2 regions of the Ottowia sp. VDI28 genome follow, and region 2 is predicted to be linked to the other one. Evidence: predicted binding sites of a transcription regulator. Region 2 holds the regulator's gene; the other holds the start of a gene.

Region 1 (4,393 bases), 2.9 Mb from region 2:
GCCAAGCCGCGCCAATGCACGTGACAGACACGCACAGGAAGGCCGTTTTCGGCGCAATACCGAAGCCAGCGAATCTGGTTGTCCTGCAGCTTGTCGCCCGGCGCCTTGACCTCGACCATCTCATAGCGCCCCTCCTCCGGCCAGAAGCGCACCAGATCTGGAAAACCGCTGCGGTTGGCTTGAACATCTTTCAAAAGCCGCGCGAAAAGCAGTTTCAGATGGGCGGGCGGGATGCAATCCAGCGCCAATGCCAGAAGGGGTTCGGTCAGCGTGCCCCAGAAAACAAAGGGCGATTGCATACCCTGCTTGTCCGCGAAACGCTGGCGGATCGTTTCAGGGTAGCGGCCATCTTCGAGCTGCGCCAGGCAGGCCTCGAACAACCCGCCACGCCGCTGCACGAAATCCGGCGAGCCAAGATCCGCGGGGCCACTCTGGAACGGATGAAAAAACGCCCCCGGTAGCGGCGCGAATATGGCCGGCCAGCACAGCAGACCGAACAGAGAATTAATGAGCGCGTTCTCGACATAGAACACCGGCGCGTTTTCAGCATGCCAGTGATCGCGCAGTACATACTCGACCGAAGCGGGTTCGGCAGGTGGATCCAGCTCCAGATCCATCCGCAGTTGCGCCACGGTAGACTTGGCAGTGGCTGGCGAAGCACCGCCCGAAACCATGCCCTCTTGACCCAGATGGCGCCTCAAGCGAGGCAGCATGCGTGACACGCGCTGACTCTCCTCATCGCTTTCCGGCTCCGCCAGGGATGCACAAGCCCAGGCCAAGGCCTCCTCGAAACGCCCCATGCGCTCGTACACGCGGATGCGCCGGTGACGGGCTCCGGGATAGCTACTTTGCGCATAGGCTTGCTCGGCACGCGGCCAATCCTGCGCGCGTTCGCAGGATTGGCCGATGCGCAGCAGCAACTTGGCACGGCGCTTCTCCAGCCAGGGGTTATCGCTCCTGCACCGCGCGGCGGCTTGCAGCACTGTTTCGATTTCCGTGCTGTCATCGAGCGCTTGCCGGCAGGCGTGCAACGCCAGATAGACGTCCACATCAGCTCGCGACTGAAAGGCGCGCGAGGCATCATCGAAGGCGACGGGCTCATAGCGGAACACGCCCAGATCAGCCAACACGAACTCCGACCAAGTCTGATAGAGATTGCCGAAGAACATCAACCGGAAGCGCTCGCAGAGATCACCCACCATCACGCGCCAGGCGGCCTTGGGTGCCAGGGGGTTCCACTCCGCGTAAGTTCTAGGCCCGCCGAAATCAGGCTGCAGGGCCTCAAGCATCGAAGCCTTGCGCATCTCCGGGCGAACCGATGCCGAGGCGAACAACCTCAGCAGCTCCGGTTTGGTGTGCAAGGCAAACAACTCTTCCAATGAGATGGGGTGGACGGCATCAAGCCACCCGAGTGCCAGCAGAGGTTCTGCCGCCCCGGCGATGTCGGGGATTTCCTCATATGCCAGCTTGCCCGCCAGAAACCAGGGGCCCCGCCGCATCAGCAGCCGCACCAGGAGTGCCCTGGAGGCTTGAGGCAACCCGGCGAACTGCTCCAGAAACGCTTGCTCACCCTCGCTCAGCAGGTCTTGATAGCGCTCGGCAATCCAATCCAGCGCCCGCTGGAAATTGTGCAGGTAATAGAAACGGTGCGGCGGCACTGGCTCGGACAACGGGACACCCGAGAAACTGATGATTTATACAGCTATCATAGCAAAACCCCGGAAGGCCCGGCCTGAGCCGCCCTAAGACATTTCAGCTATCCATAGCGCAGCGCGCCACCCGCATCGCATGAAACTCAAAGGATCCAAAGGCCGCGGAGCCGGTCATGCCAGGGCACCCGCGGAGCTGGCTTTGCCAGGGCCGCCAGGTGCGTCCCCTGAGGGGAAGGCGCATAAGCGACTCAGAGGGTTCCCCCTAAGCTGGCGTAAACATGGGGACCGGCGGACCGCCATTGCTGGGCTTGAACACCACCCGCACCTTGTCGCCGATGCGCAGGGCATCGAGGTCACAGTCGACGATGTTGGTCATCATCGTGACGCCCTCATCCAAGGTGACATAGGCGATGGCGTAGGCCGTTGGCCCGGCTCTGCGCGTCACGCTCAGCGTGTAGATGGTACCGGTACCCTTTGAATCCCGGAACTCTGTCTTGTCGCTGCCACAGAATGGGCACAGCGGCCGCGGATACCAATGCGGCTGGTTGCATGCCGTGCAGTGCTTGACGAGAAACCGGCCTTCGGCTGCCGCATCCCAGAAAGGCTTGTTGTCCGGGTACACGGTAGGCGCGGTGATGGTGCGGTCTTGAGAAGGAGTAGCCATGTCATTGCCTTTCGAGGATCAGGGTGGCGCTTCCGTGGCGCGAACCCAATGCGCCGCCTGTACCCTGGGCCAATGCCAGGCCGCAGTTCTTGACCTGCACGGCGGGATGAGCCTCTCCGCGAAGCTGGCGCACAGCCTCGATGATCTTGGTAATGCCTCCGCGATTGGCCGGGTGGTTGTTGCACAAGCCACCACCATCGGTATTGAAAGGCAGCTTTCCTACGCCTGAAATCAGGTTGCCGTCTGCGACGAACTTCCCGCCCTCGCCTTTCTTGCAGAAACCCAGGTCTTCAAGCTGCATGATCACCGTGATGGTGAAACTGTCGTAGATGGACACATACTGGATGTCCGAGGGCTTCACTCCGGCTTCGGCAAAGCAGGCCGCGCCCGAGCGCTGCGCGGCCGAGAACGAAACGTCGTGCCGGCCTCCATTGGTGTTCTTAAGGGCCTCGCCCGCGCCCAGCACGTTCACAACCGGGCGTTTGAGTGACCGGGCGATTTCGGGCTTGACCACCACCAGCGCGCCGCCGCCGTCGGACACCACGCAGCAATCCATGCGGTGCAGCGGATCGGAGACCATGGGTGAATTGACCACATCTTCGACCGTCAGCACCTCGCGCAGCATGGCGTTGGGATTGTGCTGAGCATGGTGCGACGCAGCGACCTTGACCCACGCCAACTGCTCGGAGGTGGTGCCGAACTCATACATGTGGCGCGCGGCCACCATGGCATAGTTGTTCACGGTCACCATGCCGTAAGGAGACTCAAACGGCTCGTCCGGCAAATTGACACCATAGCTGCGCGGCTGCAGGCCGCTTGAGGCGTCCGAGCGGGGGCGGCCCGCCAGAGTGATCAGCGCCACATCGCATTTGCCGGCCATGATGGCCTGTGTGGCGTGCGAGACATGGGCCAGATAGGAAGAGCCGCCAATATCGGTGGCATCGACATGGCGCGGTTTGAGCCCCATGTACTCGGCCATGTTCATGGGGCCGAGGCCCGGCGCATCGCCGGCGCAGAAATAGCCGTCGACATCCTTCAATGTCAATCCGGCATCGGCCAGCGCGCCCATGGCGCTCTCAAAATGAAGCTGCGGTACGGTCTTGTCGGGCGCCTTGCGTGTGGGGTGCTCGAATGCGCCGGCTATGCAGGCTTTGCGCTTGATGCTCATCGATGAATGTCCCTCCAGGAAAGAAGCGTCTCGCTGATTGATCTCTTGCAATCGCGCGACTTTGGTTTTGTACCATACTATCCTGGCACGGACGAACAATGCAGCGTGAGCCCCTATTCAGGTTGAACACCCGCCTGCGCCGCGATCGAGTTCACCAGCTTGATCTCATTCGCAATGCGCTTTTTCAGCTGCTCGGGCTTGTCAGCGACAGGTTCATATCCAAAATCTCGAAGACGCTGTTGAGTAGGCGGCAATGCAAGGAACTGTTGCGCCGCGGCACTCAACTTGGCGATGATCGCCGCCGGGGTCTTTGCGGGTACGAAGATCGCATTCCAGACCGGGAATTCGCACTTTGGCACGCCCGCTTGAATGCATGTGGGGACTTCCGGCAGCGCACTCAGTCTGTTCGGCCCCATGATCGCCAGCGCCCGCAGCTTCCCCGATTTCACCATGGGCGCGGATTCCGCCGTTCCCAGGGTCAGGTCAATCTGGCCGCCCATCACGTCCACCAGCGTTTGACCGCCTCCCCGATAGGGAACGTGGAGCAGCCGAATGCCGGCCAGATTCGCGAAGTGCGCCATCGTCAGATGCACGGCAGTGCCCTGGCCCGTGGAACCATAGGACACCTTGCCAGGGTTGGCCTTGGCGTAGCGGATGAGATCCTCCAGCGTGCGGTAGGGCAGATTCGAGTTCGCGAACAGAACGTATGAGGTGTTGCCGATCATGGCCACCGGCTCGAAATCCGCCTGCGGCTCATAAGGCATGTTCTTGGTCATCACCTGCGGAGTCGTGTGCGTTGACCCGGCGCCAAGCAGCAGCGTGTAGCCATCGGGCGCACTTTTGGCCACATAGGAGGCGCCAATCAACGCCCCGGCGCCCGAGCGGTTCTCCACCACGACGCTTTGGCCA
Region 2 (4,393 bases):
CGCAGTCGGCGAGTTCTGCCTGCGTGGCGGCGGGCTTGAGGCGGTCCTTTTGTGCCGCTGCGGCTTCAGGGGCCAGCCGGCCCTTGTCAACCAGCTTGTCCCATTGGGCGCTGATGGCTTCGCGCGCCTTGGCGACGGCCTGGGCCTGGGTGTCATAGAGCAGCACGGTAGAGCCGGACTGGGCGGCGATTTGCGCGATACCGCGCCCCATGGCGCCAGTGCCGACGATGCCGACGGTGGAGAAGCGAGGAGTAGTCATGGCCTGCGATTATGGCCGCACCGCTATCTCCTGACTTGCAAAGCCCCTGGATTAACGATATTGGTGGGGGTGCCGCGCAGGAAATTCACCACGTTGTCGAAGGCGGCGTTGAAGTATTGCTCGTAGCTGTCTTGCTCTACGTAGCCCAGGTGCGGAGTGCAGATGCAGTTTTCCAGCCGCAGCAGGGCATGGCCCTGCAGGATAGGTTCGGTTTCGAAGACGTCGACGGCGGCCATGCCGGGGCGCCCGCGGTTGAGGGCGCTAACCAGGGCATCGGGCTCGATCAACTCGGCACGCGAAGTGTTGACCAGCAAGGCCGTGGGCTTCATGCGGCTCAGATCCTCCAGGCTCACGATGGAGCGTGTGCTGTCGGTCAGGCGCAGGTGCAGCGAAAGCACGTCGCACTCGGAGAAGAAGGCCTTCTGGGAGTTGGCGGCGTTATAGCCATCGGCCATGGCACGGGCGCGGGATGCTTCAGAGCCCCACACGAGCACCTGCATTCCAAAAGCGCGGCCATAGCCAGCCACCAGCTGACCGATCTTGCCGTAGCCCCATATGCCGAGGGTCTTGCCGCGCAACACTTGACCCACGCCGAAATTCGGCGGCATGGAGCCTGATTTCAACCCGGATTGCTGCCAGGCGCCGTGCTTGAGGTTGCCGATGTACTGGGGCAGGCGCCGCATCGCGGCCATGATGAGTGCCCAGGTCAGCTCCGCCGGCGCAATGGGAGACCCTACGCCCTCGGCGACAGCAATGCCGCGTTCGGTGCAGGCATCGATGTCGATGTGGCCGCTGACCCGGCCCGTCTGGGAAATCATCCTCAGCTTGGGCAGTTTTTCGATCAACTGGCGAGACAGCTGCGTGCGCTCGCGAATCAGCACAATGACGTTGGCATCGCGCAGACGCACAGAGAGTTGGCCCAAACCTTTCACGGTATTGGTGTAGACCATGGCCGGCCAAGCTTCCAGCTTGGAAGCGCAAGGCAGCTTGCGCACTGCATCCTGATAGTCGTCGAGGATCACGATGTTCATCCCCGCATTGTGCATGCCTAAGTTACGTTTGACACTTAAGGTCTAACAAAACACGTATGCAGGAACAGGCTCAAACCCCTCTTTTCGCAGAAAAAAGGGATATGTAAAGGTACTTCAGAGAGTACGCGGCTTGGGGTTTTGCAGCGGCTTTGTACTCAGGCGCGCAGCGCGTGTGGTCCAGGCCCCGACTCGGCGGCGGCCATGCGGTCGAGTTCGGCGCAGACATCCGCCAGACGGCCGGACAGACGCAGGCGGCCGGCGGTGCCGGGGGCTTGCCCGGCCTCTACCAGGCGCATGACGCGCAGAGGCTGCGCCGGCAATGGCGGCCGGCAGGTGGCAGAGGTGGGAAGGGATGCCGGAAACGATGATTCAACCAAGCGCAAGGCTGCGCGCCGCCGTGCGGCATGGGCCCATTGCTCTCCGGACGAGGCGGCTTGGGTGGGCGAAGAAGCCGTCCGGCGACGGAAGCTGGGAACCGTAAAGGCGGGGAAAAGAGAGGCTTTGGAATCCTTGGAATCCTTGGAATCCTTGGAATCCCTGGATTCCATGTAGGCCGCTTCCGCACCTGATGGGTTGGCGGTGTGGCTGAAAATCCCGGCGCCGGGCAGTTTGAAGACATTCGATCCCATGTGAAACCTTTTCGTGAACAGAGGTTGAACACAGGCAGGATTGCGAAGGAGGTGAAATACCTCAGGATCACGCCACCGCAGGGTGTGGAAGACCCGGCCCACGCGTCGCGCGAGCTCCGATCGTCTGCACGCCCGCCACCTGCCGGTGGCGTGAGGAAGCTACATCAGCATGCTGTTGCGGATCAGACCGACGGCCAGGCCCTCGATCTCGAACGGCTCTCCTGGCTCTACCACGATGGTGGGGTAGTCAGGGTTTTCGGCGTGCAACTCGATCAGGTTCTTGTTCCGGTGGAAGCGCTTGACCGTGACGTCGTCTCCCAGCCGGGCGACCACGATTTGGCCATTGCGTGCCTCGCGGGTGGACTGAACGGCGAGAAGATCGCCATCCATGATGCCGGCATCACGCATGGACATGCCGCGTACGCGCAGCAAATAGTCGGGTTTTTGCGCGAACAGGCTGGATTCGAGGTGATAGGTCTGATCGACGTGCTCTTGCGCCAGGATGGGGGAGCCTGCAGCCACGCGGCCGATCAGGGGCAGGGCCAGTTGGGCAAGGCCCGGCAGCGCCATCTGTTGCGCCGCGGATGTTGGCCGTGCACTGCCTTTCAGGCGGATGCCGCGCGAGGTGCCACTCACGAGTTCGATCACGCCCTTGCGCGCCAGGGCCTGCAGATGCTCCTCCGCCGCGTTGGCGGATTTGAAGCCGAGTTCAGAGGCGATTTCGGCCCGCGTCGGTGGTGCGCCGGTACGAGCGATGGCGTTTTGCACCAACTGCAAAATCTGTTGCTGGCGGGCAGTGAGCTTGGGGCTGTCGATCATGGTGAAGTCCTCTGGCTGCCGTGCAGGGGGTTGATGAATGTCGCTGGCACGGGGTGTGGAGTCAAAAACCTGTGTTGATATCCAGTAACTGTATTTTTAATCAGTTTTTGTGGCAGCGCAAGTGCCCACGCGCCTTTTGAGGGAAAGTGCTGGGCGTGCGGCAAAAAAAGACAGCCACCGGAAACCTGGTGGCTGTCTTTGGGGCCGTGTACCGCCGGGGTACGAGCGGGCGGTGGTGTCAGCTTTTCAGGGCTGCCAGCGCGCGCGCGGTGATTTCGTCGACCGTACCCGTGCCGCTGATGGCGCGGTATTTGGGAGCGTTGCCCGGCTCGGTCTTGGCCCAGGTGCTGTAGTAATCGACCAGGGGGCGCGTCTGCTCGTCATAGACCTGCAGGCGCTTTTTCACGGTTTCTTCCTTGTCGTCCTCACGCTGAACCAGCGGCTCGCCAGTCACGTCGTCCTTGCCTTCCACTTTAGGCGGGTTGAACTTCACGTGATAGGTACGGCCGGATGCGGGGTGGCTGCGGCGGCCGCTCATGCGCTCGATGATGGCGTCGAAGGGAACGTCGATCTCCAGCACATAGTCGAGCTTCACGCCCGCTTGCTTCATGGCCTCGGCTTGCGGGATGGTGCGCGGAAAGCCATCGAACAGGAAGCCTGCGGCGCAGTCAGGCTGAGCGATACGCTCCTTGACCAGGCCGATGATGATGTCGTCGCTCACCAGAGCGCCTGAGTCCATCACGCTTTTGGCCTGCAGGCCCAGTGGCGTGCCGGCTTTCACTGCCGCGCGCAACATGTCGCCGGTGGAAATCTGTGGAATGCCGTACTGCTGGCAGATAAAGGTCGCTTGCGTGCCTTTGCCGGCGCCAGGGGCGCCCAGAAGAATCAGTTTCATGTGTCCCTCAGGTGGATGCGTATAGGTCTCCGCAGTGCGGTGTTACATGCTCATGGCAATGCAATACGGTACCGGGCGTGCCCCATTTGTCGAAAGCGAGAATAGCATGGGCTGGCCACAGCCCCCCGCACGAGGGAATCAGCGTGCGGGTGCCGAGGCCATCCAGAGCTTTCGCACGCGTTCCAGATCCTGCTCGGTATCGATACCCGGGCCGGGCGCATGGGGGGTGACGTAGACGGAGATGCGGTGGCCGTGCCAGAGCGCGCGCAGCTGTTCCAGCGACTCGCATTGCTCCAGGGGCGCCGGTGGCAGCGTGGGAAAGGTGCGCAGGAAGGCGGCACGGTAGCTGTAGATGCCGATATGGCGCAGGGGCGCGGGGTCGGTAGGGAGCGCGGTGATGCCTTGGGCAAAGCCGTCACGCCACCAGGGGAGCGGCGCGCGGCTGAAGGTGAGCGCCAGGCCTTGCCGGTCTGTCACGACTTTCACCACGTTTGGGTTGGTGAAATCCTCCAGGCTTTCAATGGCGTGCGCGGCAGTTCCCATCTGAGCCGCGGGCTGTGTTTGCAGCAGGTTCGCCACTGCATCGATCAATGTGGGCTCGATCAGCGGCTCATCGCCCTGTACGTTGACCACGATATCGCTGCCATTCAGCCCGAGTTGCTCGCATGCCTCGGCCAGGCGGTCGCTGCCGCTGGGATGGTCCGCGCGTGTGGCCAGGGCACGGACGCCATGGGCCGCGCAGGCCTCCAGGACTTCCGGC

Evidence for each region. The regulator LexA, encoded in region 2, represses DNA repair genes until DNA is damaged. The targets are predictions, from matches to a motif close to ACTGTATNNNNATACAGT.
Region 1: the regulator LexA is predicted to act here: its motif matches at 1,686-1,703, upstream of WJU18_RS11160 (VRR-NUC domain-containing protein).

What each region holds. Positions count from the first base shown of each region.
Region 1 covers NZ_CP149820.1:2,314,391-2,318,783, reverse strand. The annotation lists gene WJU18_RS11160 (VRR-NUC domain-containing protein) at 1-1,670, opposite strand, end outside; gene WJU18_RS11155 (Zn-ribbon domain-containing OB-fold protein) at 1,915-2,316, opposite strand; gene WJU18_RS11150 (thiolase domain-containing protein) at 2,318-3,484, opposite strand; gene WJU18_RS11145 (Bug family tripartite tricarboxylate transporter substrate binding protein) at 3,598-4,393, opposite strand, start outside.
Region 2 covers NZ_CP149820.1:5,216,675-5,221,067, reverse strand. The annotation lists gene WJU18_RS24870 (3-hydroxyacyl-CoA dehydrogenase) at 1-259, opposite strand, end outside; gene WJU18_RS24865 (D-2-hydroxyacid dehydrogenase family protein) at 283-1,290, opposite strand; gene WJU18_RS24860 (hypothetical protein) at 1,446-1,919, opposite strand; gene lexA (transcriptional repressor LexA) at 2,079-2,738, opposite strand; gene adk (adenylate kinase) at 2,977-3,633, opposite strand; gene kdsB (3-deoxy-manno-octulosonate cytidylyltransferase) at 3,772-4,393, opposite strand, start outside.